3 regions of the Sphaerisporangium sp. B11E5 genome follow, and region 3 is predicted to be linked to each of the others. Evidence: riboswitches for the same ligand, from Rfam matches in the RefSeq annotation. Region 3 holds a riboswitch; each other region holds the start of a gene.
The links. A riboswitch is a leader RNA that binds a small molecule or an ion and turns the genes downstream of it on or off. The one in region 3 is predicted to bind cyclic di-AMP.

Region 1 (5,747 bases), on a different contig from region 3:
CCGTACGCTCCGGTCCCGCCCTGCTGACCGTAGGGGTCCTGCTGGCCGTAGGACTGCTGTCCGTACGACTGCTGCTGGGGATAACCGTGTTCCGACGTCGGCTGGGGGCGGTGGACGACTGTGACCTCCGGGTCGAGACCCGCTCCGGGACGCTCGGCCTGCTGTCCATACTGCGGAGTCCCGGATGACGGGTTGTCGTCCGGTTCGTCACGTGGGTACGGCGGCTGTCCGGTGCTCACCGTTTCACCTCACTTCGGCTTCGCATGTGGCAAATGTCAGGCACACATGCTGTGGTGCTGCCCAACGTAGCGACAGCGGGATCAACAGTCACCTTTCCATGGCGTCATCCCAGGGGTCAGGAAGGCTCAGGAAGGCGGCGAGAGATGGAGGAGCATGCGCGTGTTGCCCAGAGTGTTCGGTTTGACGTGTTCCAGATCCAGGAACTCCGCGACGCCCTCATCGTAGGAGTCCAGCAACTCCGCGTACACCTCAGGTGATACGGGTGTGCCCTGGATCTCGGCGAATCCGTGCCTGGCGAAGAACTCCACCTCGAAGGTGAGGCAGAACACCCGGCGCAGCCCGAGCTCCCTGGCGGTGTCGAGCAGCGCCGCCACGATGCGGTGCCCGATGCCCCGCCCCCGGCAGCGCACGTCCACCGCCACCGTGCGGATCTCGGCGAGGTCCTCCCACAGCACGTGCAGCGCCCCGCAGCCGACCACCTCGCCGCCCCGCTCGGCGACCCAGAACTCCTGCACGTCCTCGTACAAGGTGACCGTGGCCTTGCGCAGCAAGCGGGGCCCGTCGCCGGAATACGACTCGACCAATCGCCCGATGGCCCGGACGTCCGTCGCGCGGGCACGCCGGACGACCAACTCGCTCCCGGCCGGCACGGACTCCACGACCTGCTCCATGACCGGCCAGCGTATCCGCAGGCAGCACGCGTCGCCGACCTGCGCCGGCGCGCGTCGGCGATAACGGACGGCCCCAAATTAGGCCAGGTCCGATTCCGGTCGCGGTGGGTAGCCGGGCGAGCGCGAGCCGTCGAAACGCGGCAGGACGTCCCGTAAACGCCATAACAAGACGGCAGCGACCTGCGACTTCGCCGTCACGGGAGCGTAAAGCGGACGTCTTCCCAGCGTAAAGCGGGTTTGTGGCCCGTCCCGGCGTGATCGCTCCGTGATGCGGCGGTTGTGATTCCTCTACAGAATTCGTAGTTCTGGTTGAGCAGGAACCTGAGCTGCACTAGTGTCACGGCTCGATCCCGGTCATCGCCCACGATGGCCGGACCGCCTAATCCCGGCCACCTCCGACACGCCGGGAACCGGGGAACCACATGGCACCCGCCGGTACCGTCCGGCCGCCGATCCCCCGGGGTGAATCCGAGAGGGAGGCATCGCGATCTTCGCGACCGGTCACTCGGTAGGGCTACTCCCGCCCGAACCCGTCAGCTAACCCGGTAGGCGGCCGAGGAGAGGAGCTCGTTGGTGCACGCTGGGCGCACGCCTGGGAAGAGCACGGGCCGGCACGCCCGCCCCCTGGACCACCGGTCCCGGTTCGGCGCGGCTGTGACGGCCATGACGGCCCGAGTGGCCCGCGTACGACCGGGGCGCCTGCCCCGCCGTGTCGCCATGGTCACCGTCGCCCTGACCGCCCTGACGTTCGGCACGCCGCTGATGTCCGCGACCGCCGAGCCCAAGCCGAGCCTGAACGAGCTCAAGAACCAGGTCGAACGCCTCTACAACGACATCGAGGCGCTGACCGAGCAGTACAACGGCCAGAAGGAGCGCCTGAAGCAGGCACAGCGCTCGGCCAAGCTCGCCAACCAGACGCTGGAGAAGAGCCAGGCCGACCTGGAGGAGAAGCGCCAGAAGGCGGGGCTCTACGCCCAGGACGCCTACATGACCGGCGGCATCGGCTCCTCACTCGCCCTCGCGATGTCCGGCGACCCCGAGGGCTACCTCGACCGCGCGGCCACGACGTACGCCCTGCAGCTCCAGCAGGGCGAGGAGGTCTCGCAGATCACCAAGGCGATGGACAGCGCCGAGCGTGCCAAGGAGAGCGCCAAGGCCCGCGAGGCCGAGGTCAAGAAGCTCGTCGCCGAGCTCGACGCGAAGCGGGACAAGATCCGCGGTCTGGTGACCCGCACCGAGAGCAGCCTGTTCCGCCGGGCCCTCTCGCAGGTGGGCGGCTACGGCAGGGCCACCAAGGTGGCCATCCCGATCCCCGGGGACGGCAAGGCGGCCGAGGCCGTCAGGTGGGCGCTCACGCAGCAGCTCAAGCCGTACGTCTGGGGCGCGGAGGGCCCGAACTCCTACGACTGCTCCGGCCTGGTCATGTGGGCCTACCAGAAGGTCGGCATCAGCCTCCCGCACTACACCGGCGACCAGTGGACCGCGGGCACCCATGTGTCCCGTGAGGAGATGCGCCCGGGCGACCTCGTGTTCTTCTACAGCGACCTGCACCACGTGGGCATCTACATCGGCGGCGGCATGATGGTGCACGCCCCCCGCACCGGCGACGTGGTGCGGGTGGCGCCGATCGGCAACCGCCCGTTCGCGGGTGCCGTGCGCATCGCCGACTGACCTTCGGATCAGATCAGCCGGCGACGGGCCGCCCAGGCCACCGCCTCGATCGCGGTGGCCACGCCGATGCGGTCGCAGATGCCGCGCAGGCGGCGGCGGACGGTGCGGCCGCTCACGTCGAGCCGCCGGCCGACTCGATCGACGGTGACGCCCTTGGCCAGTTCGGCGAGCAGCAGCAGATCATCGTCGGTCAGTCCCACGTCTGATCCCGCGGGAATGTCATTTCCCCGGGAAACCAGATCCGGATACGCCATCGGGTGTCCTCTCCCCCACGACGAACTCGGCTACATACTTGAATGCTTCGGCCCGCCCGTCAGGAACGGTAAACGCCACGTTGAAAGGTCGTCAAGCACTGACCGCGATACCTGTTACGTTCGTCATTGACATACCACTCCATATGTGAACTACTCATGACATGTTTACGAGCCCGTAGCGGGGCGGACAGCGGCGATCAAGGGGAGGGGCGCCGACGGACGTCACGCAAGGGTGTGACGGCATGCCTGGTGGATCGGCGGTTCCGCTGTCACACCTGCGGTCCCACGCTCGCTCGCCCCATGTCGCCGACATATGATCAGGAGCCTATGCGCGCTTATTAGTCGCGAAATATGGCACACTTTCCCAGGCTTTTCCGCATGCCCGTCATCGCGGTGATCCGTCAGGGCCGGGGCATTTGCCCGGCCCTGCTGAGGCATGCCTGCTTTTCGAGCGGGTCAGCCCACGTTGCGGTTGTAGATGAGCCGCAACCCGATGAGCGTCAGCCACGGCTCGTGCACGTCGATGGACCGCGCCTCGTCCACCACCAGCGACGCCAGGGTGCCGGTGGCGACCACCGTCACGTCGTCGGGGTCGGCGGCGAGCTCGGGGGCCATGCGCTCGACGATGCCGTCCACCTGGCCGGCGAAGCCGTAGATGATGCCCGCCTGGAGGGCTTCGACGGTGTTCTTGGCGATCACCGAGCGCGGGCGGACCAGCTCCACCTTGTGCAGTTGCGCGCCCGCCGCCGCGAGCGCGTCCACCGAGATCTCGATGCCGGGCGCGGTGACCGCGCCGACGTACTCCCCCTTGGCCGAGACCGCGTCGAACGACGTCGCCGTGCCGAAGTCGACGATCACGCACGGCCCGCCGTACAGGGTGACGGCGGCCAGGGCGTTGACGATGCGGTCGCTGCCGACCTCCTTGGGGTTGTCCATGCGCACCGGCACCCCGGTGCGCACCCCGGGCTCCACGATGACGGCGGTCACGTCGCCGTAGTACCTGCGGCACATCTCGCGCATCTCGTTGAGCACCGAGGGCACCGTGGAGCACAGGGCGATGCCGCTGATGTCGGCGTCCTTCAGCAGAGGGCTCTGGCCGAGCAGTCCCTGCAGGACGACCGCGATCTCGTCGGCGGTGCGCCGCGCGTCCGTGGCGAGGCGCCAATGCTCGATGACCTCTTCCCCCTCGAACAGGCCGAGCATGGTGTGGGTGTTGCCGACGTCGATCGTGAGCAGCATCAAGCCCCCCGGAGGTCCAAAGCTATGTCGAGTGCGGGCGCGGAGTGGGTGAGGGCGCCCACGGCGAGGAAGTCGACGCCGGTCGCGGCGACCTCACGCGCCACGGCCAGGGTGAGCCCGCCGCTGGACTCCAGGCGCGCGCGGCCGCCGACCAGGCGCACGGCACGCGCCAGGTCGTCCACGGTGAAATTGTCCAGCAGGATCTCCTCCGCCCCCTCCGCCAGCAGTGGTTCGATCTGGTCGAGCCGGTCGACCTCCACCTCGATCGGCAGGCCCGGGTAGGCCCGCCGGACCGCGCGGAACGCCTCGGCGACCCCACCGGCCGCCACCACGTGATTGTCCTTGATCAAGGCCGCGTCCGAAAGCGACATCCGGTGATTGGCACCGCCGCCGCAGCGGACGGCGTACTTGGCGAGGGCCCGCAGGCCCGGGAGCGTCTTGCGGCTGTCCCTGACGCGGGCCCCGGTGCCCTCGACGGCGCGCACCCAGCGTCCCGTCTCCGTGGCGATGCCGGACAGGTGGGTGAGCAGGTTGAGCACGGTGCGCTCGGCGGTGAGCAGGTCGCGCACCGGGCCGGTGACCGTCATCAGCACGTCGCCCGCGGCCACGCGATCGCCGTCCTTGGCCCGGCGCTCCACGGTGAGCCGTCCGTCCGAGAGCCGGGCGAACGCCGCCTCGGCGACCGGGAGGCCGGCCACCACGCCGTCCTTGCGGGCCACCACGTCGCCGGTGGCGGTCTGGCCGGCCGGGATGGTGGCGAGGGTGGTCACGTCGCCCTCGGGGCTGTCCTCGGCGAGCGCGGCGTCGATCAGCGCGACGACGGCGGCCGGGTCCAGGCCGGCGTCCGCGAGCTCGGCCTCGGTCTGGCGCGGCAGCGTGGTGGCGCGGTCCTCGTCGTGGCGGCGGTAGTTCATGGTCAGCCCCTCCTCGGCCAGGGTCATGTCCAGGTGCCCGAGCCACCAGGTGTCGTCGCGCTCGGGGAAGTCCTCGCGCCAGTGCGAGCCGCGGGTCTCCTCGCGGGCCGCGGCCGCGGTGACGAGCGCCGTGGCCACGGTGAGCAGATTGGTGGTCTCCCAGGCCTCCGTGCACGGCTGGACGGCCACCGGCGTCCACCGGGCGTCCAGCAAAGCCTGGCGCACCTCACGCAGGCTCCGGCCGCCGCGCAGCACCCCGGCGCCCGCGCTCATGCGGGCCTGCACCCGGGGGCGCACGCGCGGGTCGGCCAGCCCGGCGGCGCGGCCGTCGTCCACCGGCTCGCCCGGCCGGTGGCGGGCGGCGGCGAGGTCGGCGGCGATGCGCTCGGCGAAGACCAGGCCCTCCAGCAGCGAGTTGGACGCCAGACGGTTGGCGCCGTGCACCCCCGTGCAGGCCACCTCGCCGCAGGCGTACAGCCCAGGGACGCCGGTGTGCCCGTCGAGGTCGGTGCGCACGCCGCCGCTGGCGTAGTGGGCGGCGGGGGCGACGGGGATGGGCTCGCGCACCGGGTCGACGCCGTGCTCCAGGCAGATGGCGTGGATGGTGGGGAAGCGGGTGCGCCACTTCTCCTCACCGAAGTGCCGGGCGTCCAGGTGCACGTGGTCCGCGCCGGTCTCCAGCATGCGTCGCATGATCGCCTTGGCCACGACGTCGCGCGGGGCGAGGTCGGCGAGCTCGTGCACGCCGGCCATGAAGC
Region 2 (5,747 bases), on a different contig from region 3:
CTCCTCCGGCACGGCCTGGTCGGTGTACTGCGTCATCATGAACACGCCGAACCCGTTGAGCAGGTAGGGCAGGATGACGGCCTTCAGCGTGCCGACCCAGCCGAGGTCCACCATGAGCTGGTAGAGCGGGACGATGCCCATCTGCTGGAGCGGCACCATCATGGTGATCAGGATGGAGCCGAGCAGCAGGTTGCGCCCGCGGAAGTGCAGCCGGGCGAAGGCGAAGCCCGCGAACGTCGAGATGATCACGACGGAGACGGTCACCGTGCTGGTGACGATCAGCGAGTTCACCAGGCCCTGCAGGAAGTGCGCGTCCTCGGTGGCGAGCACGCGCGCGATGTTCTCGCCCAGGTTCCCGCCGGGCAGCAGGATGGGCGGCACGGTCACCGCGTCGGCGTTGGTGCGCGACGCGATGATGATCATCCAGTAGATCGGGAAGATCGACAGGATGACCGTGATACCCAGGGCGATCTTGGTGAGCGGCGTGGCGCGGAAGGGGTCGCGCTTGCCGTCGCCCCGGCTCGGGGCGGTCCTGCCCTGCGCGATGGCGGTCACTTGGTGCCTCCGATCCTGCGGACGAACGCGTAGTTGATCGCCACGCCGATCAGGATCAGCACGAACAGCAGCCACGCGGCCGCCGCCGCGTACCCGTAGTCGAAGTCTCGGAAGCCCTCTTTGACGATGTACATGGCGATTGTCTGGAATTGGCCGGTACTACCACCTTCCATTCGGTTGCTGCCGAACATGACCGGTTCGGCGAACAAGGTGAGCCCGCCGATGGTGGAGATGAAGACCGTGAAGATGATCGTCGGACGGATCATCGGGAGCGTGATGCTCCAGAACTGCCGGCGCGGGGACGCCCCGTCGATGGACGCCGCCTCGTACAGGTCCCGCGGGATGGTCTGCATGCCGGCCAGGTAGATGATCGCGTTGTAGCCGGTCCAGCGCCAGTCGACCATGGTGGCGATGGCGATCCAGGAGGACCACTTGGCGTTCTGCCAGTTGATGTTCTCGACGCCGAAGAAGCCGAGGATCCAGTTGATCATGCCGAAGTCGCGGCCGAAGAGCTGGGTGAACACGATGGCCACCGCGACCACCGAGGTGACCAGGGGGATCAGCACACCGAGGCGGAAGAACAGGCGCCCGCGCAGCCGCTTGTTCAGCGCGTTGGCCAGCATCAGGGCGAGGATCAGCTGCGGCACCGTGGCGAGGACGAAGATGCCGACGGTGTTGATCACCGCGTTCCAGAAGGCCGAGTCGGTCAGCAGGCTGGTGTAGTTGGCGAGGCCGGTGAACTCGGCGTCACCGCCGGCCAGCTCGTAGTCGTGCAGCGACACCCACAACGTGAAGACGAGCGGGAACAGCCCGAAGATCGCGAAGAGGATGAAGTACGGCGAGATCAGAAAGTACGGGGTGGCCTTGATATCGACGTTCGACCAGAAGCGGCGCGACGGCTTTTGGTGGTGCCGGCCCGGCCGGGGCCGTACCGGCGCCGGATCCGCCCGCTGCGGGGAGAGATTGACGCTCATCGGATTTCCGGGGTGGCTCCTGGCTCACGGCCAGGGCAGCGCGGCCCCTTTCTCCTTCGCTCGTGGGTGACAGTCAGTTGTCCGTCCACCACGGCGCCGCGTCCGGTGGCGGCGTCGCGGGGCCGGGTGCGCGCACGCTCGGCCGCTGCGGAAGGCCGTCTCGCCGGACGCGGCGCGGAGCCGCGCACGACCAGCCCCTGCACAGGGAGGTCTTCGGAGGTCGTCCGTGCGGAAAAGGTCAACGAAGTCGTCCTTTCGGCGGTCGGCGCGAAGGGCGGCAGCGCATGTCCCCGCTGCCGCCGCTCGCTCGACGGAAGGTCACCGGCCCACTGGAGGGTCGCCACTGCGGGCCGGTGACGTCGGTGGGTTGATCAGCCCGCCGCCTTCTGTCCCGCCTCGACGAACTTCTGCCAGGCCTGGTCGTAGGGCACCGCGCCCTGGTCCATGCCGATGACGACCTGCTCGACGGCCGCCTTCACCTGGGCGTGCTTCTCACCGAGGAAGGTCGGCTGGAGGCTCTTGATGGACGGGCCGAAGATCTCGCCGATCGGCGCGTTGTTGAAGTACTCGTTCTTGGCGCTCTGCAGCTCGGGGTTGTCCTGCGCCGGGATGGTGCTCGGAAGGTTGCCGCCCTCCTTGAACGCCATCAGCTGGGCCTCGGGGCTGGTCAGGTAGCTGGCCAGCTCGGCGGCCTCCTTCGGGTGCTTGGACTGCTTGGGCACGGCCAGCCAGGAGCCGCCCCAGTTGCCGCCGCCGCCGGGCACGGTCGCGACGTCCCACTTGCCCTTGAACTCGTCGCCGGCGGTGCCGGACACCACGCCGAGCATCCAGCCCGGGCAGCCGAGGGTGGCGAACTGCGACTTGACGAACCCGGTGTTCCACGGGTCGGTGAAGTTCTGCAGCTTGGCGGTGAGACCCGCCTTGCTGATCTGCTGGGTGAAGTCGAAGGCGGTCTTCACCGCGGGGTTCTTGTCGGCGATCAGCTGCTGGTTCTTGTCGAAGTAGGTGACGTTGCCGTTCTTGGCGGCCTCCTGCGACAGCACCACGTTGTAGATGGTGTTGACGCTGTCGACGAACTTCGCGTCCTTGACCTTGCCCTGGAACTGCTGGCCGACCTTGATGAAGTCGTCCCACGTCTTCCACAGCCCGGACACCTCGGCCCGGTCGGTGGGCAGGCCCGCCTTCTTGAACAGGTCGGTGCGGTAGCAGATGCTCATGCCGCCGACGTCGGTGCCGAGGGCGAACAGCTTGCCGTCGGAGTTGATGCCGTTCTCCCACTTCCACGCGGGGAAGTCGGCCTGGCGGCTCTGGAGCCCGTACTGGGCGAGGTCGGTGAAGAACTGGGGGCGCGCCTTGGCGAGGCCCATGCCGCCCTCGTCGATGCCGACGACGTCACCGGCACCCGTGCCGGACTGCAGCCACTGCAGCATCTGCGGCCAGTAGACGTTCTCGAAGCTGTCGGTCAGGTTGTTGTACTTGACCTGGACGTTCGGGTGGTCGGCGTTCCACTTCTCCACGGCGGCCTTGTAACCGAAGTTGGTGCCGCCGCCGAAGGTCTGCAGAGTAAGGGTGATCTTCTCCGGTGCCGCGGACGAGGCACCGCCGCCTTCGCCGCCTCCGCCGCCGGACGAGCATGCGGCGCTGGTGACGAGCGCGGCGGTCATCACCGATGCGACCGCGAGCATCCTGCCGCGGCGCATTGTGTTCATCATTCCGGACCCCTCTCAAGGTGGTTGCCCGATCATTGGGAGATGCATCGAGGGCCGGCCCCGACAGTCGGGCCCCGCGATGTGCTGGATCCCTCAAGTCGTGAACCGCGGGGCATGGTCCCGCGGGCGAGATTTGGGAGCGCTCCCACGAAGAGTCCCCGATGGGCAACGCTGGCGTCAATATGCCGAAACCTAACTGTTACTCCTGGGGTTCCCAGAAGCGCGGAATGCGATGATAAGCGGCAAAAAGGCCATTGCCGGTATTGGGAGCGCTCCCATCGCTACCGGACAGTCTTCCGCGGAAGAAGACATGGAGATGCCGCCGTACGGCCGGTTGCGGGCTGATTCGGCCGTACGGCGGCGGGGAGGGCGGGCGTCCCATGGGAGTGGGTGAGCCGGGACGCCCGCCCGGCTACGGCGGGGGGACCGCCGTCAGGCCGCGTACGCGGGGTAGCCGTAGCCGGCCACCTGGTAGGTCGGGCGGGTGCGGACCTCGACCTTGCCGTTGCCCGTGTTGCCCTCGACGGTCTCGATGGTGCCGTCGCCGTTGTCCTTGACGACGAAGCCGACGTGGTCGATGCCCTCGATGCCGCCGCCGTTCCAGTCGAAGAACACCACGGCGCCGGGCTTCGGCACGCTGCCGAAGCGGCCCTTGGACTCGAACCACTTGGCGTGCTGCACGGTGTAGGCGTCCTGGCCCATCGTGTCCTGGAGGCCGAGCTGCTCGCCGACCCAGGAGACGAACATGTCGCACCACGGGGCGTTGGCGTAGTCGGCGATCCTGCCGGTGTCCCTGGCGATGGTCTGGAGCGCGCGCGGGCTGCTCATGTACCAGGCCTGGAACTTGGTGCCGCCACCGAGGCTGTTCTCGGAGATGCCGACCTGGCTCCTGGCGAGGTCGAGCACCTGCGCGGCGGTGACCCGGGCCGCGGAGCGCGGCTCCCCGTGCGCCTCTGCCGAGGCGACCTTCGCGACGGCGTCGCCGGGAGCGGCGTCCGCGTGGGCGAGAGCGGTACCGGTCACCACCTGGGCAAGGACCAGCCCGCCGAGGGCCAGTCCGATCGCGCGATGTCGTGGGGCATCCATGAGTCGCTGCGTGAACGATGACAAAGGGAGACTCCTTCTTCCAAAGGCGCCTACCGGGTTAGCTGACGGGTTCGGGCCTGGAAGACGCCCTACAGCGCGTCCGTGGGAACGACGCGCCGATTCACCCCGAAAGAAGTGGGTCCCCGGCTCCGCGAGAAAGCGGACTCGGCGTCCGGAACGTGTCGGCGGGAGAGGGATCTCCGCGGCGGACCGGCCTCGCTCCGGCGATCTCCACCCAGGCGGAACTCCCTCGGCGGGACGTTCCTCCAGGTGGAGTCCCCCCACAGTAATACATCGGACAAAGAGCCGCAAACAGGACAAACCACTCATGCCGTTCCGGCCCGGAGTCGGCAAATCTTGGGTCCGTGCTCACCCCCGGACCGCATGACCTTCGCCTGTTGTCCGCCGTTCACCGCACGTTACCCGTCACGTAGCGTCGTGGCACTAGATTGCCTGCGTCGTGAACGTCTCATTACCCGGCGTGGAGAGGATCGGTCGAAGCCGCGTGCGGGAGCAGGGGTCGGCCGTCGCCTGGGTGGAGTCGCCTCTCCAGTTGCTCTGCGCGGTCGAGGCGCGGCACGCCGGACTGGTGGGGCCCGAATTCCAGGTGGTGGCCAGGGCGAAGCTGCCGGGCCTGCGGGTGACCCGCAGGGAGCTGGCCGCCCTCGCCCTGCCCGAAGGCCTGCGGCTGTCCACCGCCGACGACCACATGCCCCGTCCGGGCCGCCGTGAGTCGTGGGTGCTCGGGGACGCCTTCTCCGGCCGCATGCAGCTCACCTCGCTCGGCGCCGCGCCGCGCCGCCTGGTGGTGGTCGACGACGGCCTCGCCACCATCCGGCTGCTGGAGCTGCTCACCGCCCGGCCCGGCACGCCGCTGCTGCGCGCCCGGGCCAGCGCCACCTGGACGCGCCGCGCCCTCGGCGCCGCCGCCTCGCTGCGGCTGCGCGCCGCCGCCCGGTCCGGCCGGCTGACGATCTTCACCGCCCTGCCCGTCCCGGACGGCCTCGCCGCGTCCGTACGGGGGATCGGGATCGACCTGGTCACCCACGACTTCGCGTGGCTGCGCTCCCAGCCCGCCGTCGCGCACCCCCGGCCGCCCGAGAGCACCGTCGTGCTCGGCACCTCGCTGGTGCGCAACGGCCTGATCCACCGGGATCGTTATCTTTCCTGGCTCTTCGCACTGGAAGGTCCGGTAGCCTACTACCCGCACCGCCGGGAGGATCCCGGGGACCTGGCCGCGGTACGTGACCACCCGGGAGTCACCGTGTACGACGGCGGGGCGCCGGTCGAGATGACGCTGCGCGATCTGCGTCCCGGCCAGCGTGTGCTCAGTCTTCCCTCCACCGCGGTGACCTCGCTGCGCGTGCTGCTGTCGGCGCGCGGCGTGCGGGTGGAGACCGTCGACGTCCCGGACGACTGGTGG
Region 3 (5,747 bases):
CGCAACGCCCGCGGCGCGGCCGTCCAGATCGGCAGCAGCGACACCGAAGGCGTCTTCACCCCTGTAGAGCTCCTCCTCGCCGCGGTCGGCGGCTGCAACATCGTCACGGTGGAACCCCTCACCGCCAAACGCGGCCACCGGCTGGCCCGCCTGTCGATGACCGTGGAGGCCGAGAAGGGCGCGCCCAACATCCTGGGCCCGGTGACCATCACCTACGAGGTGGAGCTCCCGGAGAACGACCCGGAGGCCGACGAGGTCTTCCGCAACGTGGCCGCCCGGGTCCACGCCAGCTACTGCACCGTGAGCAACACCCTCCAGAAGGGCGTCCCCGTCCACCTGGCCTTCAAGGAATAGGTCGTCCCCCGGCCGGGGTCCCCGCCCCGGCCACACGTCCCTGGATGCCGCACCGTCATGCTTCTGGATGAAATCCGCACGTTGCTGGCCCGGCACGCACGGCCCGACCTGAGCACCCCCATCGACGGCGTACTGATCTCCTGCGTCAAGGAGCCCGCCGGGCCGTCGGCGTCGATGTCCGGCACGGTCATGGCGCTGATCGCGCAGGGCGCCAAACGGCTCGCGCTGGGGGAGCGGGTCTACGAGTACCACGCCGGGCAGTACCTCGTCGCGTCGGTCGACCTGCCCGTCACCGGCCACTTCGTCGACGTCGGCCCGGACCGGCCGGCGCTCGGGTTCGGCCTGACGCTGGAGCCGTCCGCCATCGCCGACCTGCTGCTGCGGGCGTCGTCCGGCGCCGCGCCGCGGGCCGCCACCGCGTCCCCCGGCCTCGCCGTGAGCGACGCCTCCGCCGAGCTCCTGGACGCCGTGGCGCGGCTGCTGCGCCTGCTTGACCAGCCGCGCGACATCGAGGTGCTCGCGCCGCTGATCAAGCGGGAGATCCTCTGGCGGCTGATCACGGCGGAGCAGGGCCCGACCGTCCGCCAGCTCGGCCTGGCCGACAGCAACCACGCCCACATCGCCCGGGCGGTGCGGTGGATCCGCGACAACTACGCGCGGGCGTTCCGGGTCGAGGACGTGGCGCGGCTGGCCGGCATGAGCGCGTCCGCCTTCTACCGCAACTTCCAGGCCGTCACCGCGATGAGCCCCATCCAGTTCCAGAAGCAGATCCGCCTCCAGGAGGCCCGGCTGCTGCTGGCCGCAGGCCCCACGGACATCGCCGCCGTCGGCCACGCCGTGGGCTACGACAGCCCGTCACAGTTCACCCGCGAGTACCGCCGCCTCTTCGGCACCCCGCCGAGCCGGGACGCCGCCCGCCTGCACGACTCGGTGCTCGTCGCCGCGCCGATGTTGCCCTGAGGCGCCAAGCCCGGTCATCCCCCGCGAGTTAGACGGAATCTATACCGTCCGATGACGAGCGCCTCAGGCCCCGGTATGTAGTGTTAAGGCAGGTCAAGGGGGATGCACCGGCGCCCGGGGAACCAGGGCGCACTGGAGCTTTCTGCCACAAGGACGCGGTGGGGGACCGTGTCCGTACTGCGGGACCGCCCGGTGTTTTTGGGGGAAGACACCGGCGCAGGACCGTGAAACCGGGGCCGGGCAGGCGGGGGACTGCCCGGCCCCGACCTTTGCCCGGACCTGTTGCCCTCTCTCCTCCTTCCCGCATCCCGGTGATCCCGTGTGAGGACCGCCGTTCGCGATCATCTTCGGCGGTGCTTCGGTGCCCGGTGGCGACGTCGTGATCATGGGCGGGTGAGGGCCGCGGAGAGCGCTGGGTGGGTGTGGCGCACCCCCGGACCGGCTGGCAAATGCCGTAAATATAGGGGTTTGGGGTGCTTTGGTAGATCTTATAATGCTTTGTACACACATCGTTTGCTTTGCCCTGACTTGGAGGGTAAGGTTTTACCTACATCGGGTGGTGACCTGGTCTTCAGCCGGAAGGCCGCCACCCGGCGTCGAATCCCAGAAGGGCCCTGTGGGGCCTGGAGGGAGCCGGGGACCCAATCAACATTGGGGTGAATCCGTGGGAAAGCGAACGCAGACCCGCGGTAGGGCGACTCTCTAGCCCGAACCCGTCAGCTAACCCGGTAGACGTCATCGGAGAGGAGACCCGAGTGGAGCACCCCACTCCCCCCAAGCTCAATGCCCGGGTGACCTGACCCCGGATCTCGCCGTCAGAAGCGGCGGAAAATCGGCTTACAAGCAGCCGTCCACCCCAGGCGAGCCCGTCTCGCCCGCAGTGTGACGTGGTGGCGCATCTCCGCCACCGCTGACCGGCCCTTTACGTGACAACGCGCCTTAGTGCCGCGATCTCCAGCCAGGCCCACGAACGCCACGGTCTTGAGAGCGCTGTCCCATACCCGCACCGGTGACCCCACGCACACCGGCTCCGCGGCTCCGTGTCTTCTGATGAAAGATCCTGCCACCCCATGACCTTTCTCCGTAGCTGTTCGAAGAAACGCATGGCCTGCGGCGCCGCCGGCGCGACCCTGGCCCTCACCTCCATCTTCTGCGCGAACGCCGTAGCCGCCCACGCCCAGAAGCTCCCCCCTCCCGGTGCCTCCACCCGGATCGTCCCCCCCATGCTCCTCCAGGGCTCCACCAAAGCCTCCTACTTCTGGGACGACGCCTCCGGCCGCGCCGGCGACACCGGCCTCCCCGCCATCGGCAAGCCCATGCAGAAGGGCCTGTTCGCCAGCCCGAGCTGGCCCCTCGGCACCGAGGGCTACATCGTCTACAAGGACAAGGAAGCCCCCTTCTTCATCGGCGACCGCGGCCCCGGCATCCCCTCCGAGAACGGCGTCATGCTCGACATCGACGCCAAGACCTTCGCCGAACTCACCGGCGGCACCTTCAACTCCTCGACCCTGATGGTCCAAGGCTTCGACGCCGGCCACATCGAGGTCAGCTACGTGATCACCAAGTGGGGCAACGGCCCAGGCAAGAAGAACCACCCCGTCCCCTTCAGCGAAGGCGCCTGGAGCCAGATCGACAACAACCCCGCCCCCGCCCCCGCCAACTGACCCCCACCCCGCCGATGTGCGCACCCCCGCCACTACTGCTAAAGTCGCCGTAGCCGATGCGCCGCTAGCTCAGTTGGTTAGAGCAGCTGACTCTTAATCAGCGGGTCCGGGGTTCGAGTCCCTGGCGGCGCACCCAGCAGTACGCCATTGAACTGGGCATTCTCCACCACGTGGAGGATGCCCAGTGGTGTTTCGGTACCTGTGTGGGCTCGTTGTGCCCTCATGTGTCGGGGAACTGGCTCGTGACACCGCGATGCCGCCTGCGGCGGCGCCGGGCGTAGAACCCGCCGGTCGAGATCGGGCCGGACTTCGTCGGCTCCCTGGACGGCTGAACTGATCAGGAACCCGGGGATCACGAAGAAGACGTCGACACCGGCGTATCCGCCCGCCCGCAGCGGGACACCGCAGTGACTCAGCACCACGAGGCCGAGCGCGACGTCCGCTTTCATGGACTCCGTGTCGTTGCCAGGGGTTTTCAGGTGGTCCGGTGCGCGGAGGGGCGGTTGATGCGAGAGCCGGGCCATTCGCGGCCCGTCTCGGGTGCGGCGGAGTTCGAAGCGATCTACTAGCGTCACAGTCACCGCCCGCTTGCGACAGTGAACAAGGAAGTAGGCAGTTCTCCATCGAGCCGGACGGCTTCACACCAGGGAGTGTTCATGAGCAGCACGCTGGTACTCGTTCACGGCTTCTGGCACGGCTCTTGGTGCTGGAGCGAAGTCATCCTCCGTGTGGTGGCGGCCGGGCGCCTGGCCGTTGCGGTGGACATGGTGGGGCACGGGCTGTACGCGCGGCGTCCTCGGTGGTTCAGTGCGCAGTCGTACGATCCCGGGGCAGTCGGTACGGAGCTTTCGCCGGTGGGGGACGTGAGTCTTGACGACGCGGCCGGGTTACTTACTGCTCAGATCAAGTGGATCGGTGGTGGTGGGCCGGTCACGGTGGTCGCCCACAGCGCGGCCGGGCCCGTGCTGACCCGAGTGGCGCAGCGGACGCCCGAACTGGTCGCGCACGCGGTGTATCTTTCCGCGTACATGCCGTCGTCCGGTGTCCCGGCTGTGGCGTACACGCGGATGCCCGAGGCCGCCGATGACCACGTCGCGCCGTTGTTGCAGGGCGACCCGGCGCGGATCGGCGCGCTGCGGCTGGACTTCGCCACAGATGACGCGGCTTACCGGCGGCGGCTTCACGAGGCGTTCTACGGTGACGTCGACTCGGTCCTCGCCGACGCCGCCACCGGCCTGCTGACGCCTGACGGTCCGCTCGGCGTCATGCTCGGCACCACCGACCTGACCCACGACGGCTGGGGGTCGGTGCGGCGCACGTACCTCACCTGTGCCAGGGACATGGCGATCAGGCCGGCCCTGCAGGCGAGGTTCATCGCCGAGGCCGACGCGGCCTTCCCGGGCAACCCGACCTCCGTCGTCGCGCTCGACGCGTCCCACTCGCCGTTCCTCTCGATGCCCGACGTGGTGGCCGACATCCTCACCGCCATTGGCTGACACGAATCCGATAGGCGACAATCGCCGGGTAGCGCGGGAATCGCAGTCGGGCCCCCCACGGGAGAACCAGGCGATGCTTCTGGGTCGTCGTGCCGAGCGTGAGGCGATCGAAGGGTTGATCGCCGACGCGCGGGCGGGGCGCAGCGGTGTGCTGGTGGTGCGTGGCGAGGCCGGCATCGGCAAGACCACGCTGCTGGAGTACGCCCGCGGCGCCGCGCCGGAGTTCCGGGTGGAGCGCGCGGCCGGTGTGGAGTCGGAGATGGAGTTCGCGTTCGCGGGCTTGCATCAGTTGTGCGCGCCGATGCTGGACTGGCTGGGTGCGCTGCCCGATCCGCAGCAGGCCGCGCTGGGGGTGGCGTTCGGGCTGCGTGCCGGGGACCCGCCGGATCGGTTCCTGGTCGGGCTGGCCGCCTTGAGCCTGCTGGCGGAGGTCGCCGAGGAACGGCCGCTGCTGTGCCTGGTGGATGACGCGCAGTGGCTGGATGAGGCGTCCGCGCAGGTCCTGGCGTTCTTGGCCCGGCGGGTGGAGGTGGAGCGGGTGGCGCTGGTGTTCGGGCTGCGCGACCCGGGCCGGGGGGACGTGTTCACCGGGTTGCCGGAGTTGCGGGTGGACGGGCTGGAGGAGGGGGACGCGCGGGCGTTGCTGGCCGTGGCGGTCCCGGCGCCGCTGGACGAGGGGGTGCGCGACCGGGTCATCGCCGAAGCGCGCGGGAACCCCCTGGCGCTGCTGGAGTTGCCCCGCGGCGCGGAGCCGGGGCATCTGGCGGAGCTGGCGGGCGGCTTCGGGCTGCCGGACGCGCTCGGGGTGCCCGGCAGGATCGAGGACGGATTCCTGCGCCGGTCGGCCGGGCTGCCGGCCGAGACGCAGATGCTGCTGCTCGTCGCGGCGGCCGAGCCGCTGGGGGAGGCGGCGTTGCTGTGGCGCGCCGCGGAGCAGTTGCGGATCAGTCCGGAGGCGGCCGGGCCGGCGGAGGCGGCGGGGTTGGTGGAGATCGGTGCGCGGGTGCGGTTCCATCATCCGCTGGTGCGCTCGGCGGTGTACCGGGCGGCGGCGCCGGCCGACCGCCGCCGGGCGCACCGTGCGCTGGCCGCGGTGACCGATCCGCGGGCCGATCCCGATCGGCTCGCCTGGCACCGGGCCCAGGCCGTGCTGGGGACCGACGAGACGGTCGCGGTGGAGCTGGAACGTTCGGCGGGCCGGGCACGGGCACGCGGCGGCCTGGCCGCGGCGGCGGCGTTCCTGGAACGGGCGGTGGTGCTGACCCCCGAACCC

Region 1: another riboswitch for cyclic di-AMP. It lies ahead of ABGB17_RS30645 (NlpC/P60 family protein); the one in region 3 lies ahead of ABGB17_RS06430 (hypothetical protein).
Region 2: another riboswitch for cyclic di-AMP. It lies ahead of ABGB17_RS01105 (CHAP domain-containing protein); the one in region 3 lies ahead of ABGB17_RS06430 (hypothetical protein).

The regions. Positions count from the first base shown of each region.
Region 1 covers NZ_JBDPMD010000045.1:63,126-68,872, forward strand. Annotated here, with positions in the region: gene ABGB17_RS30635 (RDD family protein) at 1-239, opposite strand, end outside; gene ABGB17_RS30640 (amino-acid N-acetyltransferase) at 366-911, opposite strand; cyclic di-AMP (ydaO/yuaA leader) riboswitch at 1,278-1,479, shown strand; gene ABGB17_RS30645 (NlpC/P60 family protein) at 1,485-2,582, shown strand; gene ABGB17_RS30650 (LuxR C-terminal-related transcriptional regulator) at 2,591-2,782, opposite strand; gene ABGB17_RS30655 (type III pantothenate kinase) at 3,293-4,075, opposite strand; gene ABGB17_RS30660 (L-aspartate oxidase) at 4,075-5,747, opposite strand, start outside.
Region 2 covers NZ_JBDPMD010000001.1:285,189-290,935, forward strand. Annotated here, with positions in the region: gene ABGB17_RS01090 (carbohydrate ABC transporter permease) at 1-555, opposite strand, end outside; gene ABGB17_RS01095 (sugar ABC transporter permease) at 552-1,529, opposite strand; gene ABGB17_RS01100 (extracellular solute-binding protein) at 1,901-3,241, opposite strand; gene ABGB17_RS01105 (CHAP domain-containing protein) at 3,671-4,324, opposite strand; cyclic di-AMP (ydaO/yuaA leader) riboswitch at 4,357-4,505, opposite strand; gene ABGB17_RS01110 (hypothetical protein) at 4,806-5,747, shown strand, end outside.
Region 3 covers NZ_JBDPMD010000004.1:190,485-196,231, forward strand. Annotated here, with positions in the region: gene ABGB17_RS06420 (OsmC family protein) at 1-354, shown strand, start outside; gene ABGB17_RS06425 (AraC family transcriptional regulator) at 412-1,314, shown strand; cyclic di-AMP (ydaO/yuaA leader) riboswitch at 1,899-2,065, shown strand; gene ABGB17_RS06430 (hypothetical protein) at 2,385-2,978, shown strand; tRNA gene ABGB17_RS06435 (tRNA-Lys) at 3,037-3,110, shown strand; gene ABGB17_RS06440 (alpha/beta fold hydrolase) at 3,635-4,474, shown strand; gene ABGB17_RS06445 (AAA family ATPase) at 4,548-5,747, shown strand, end outside.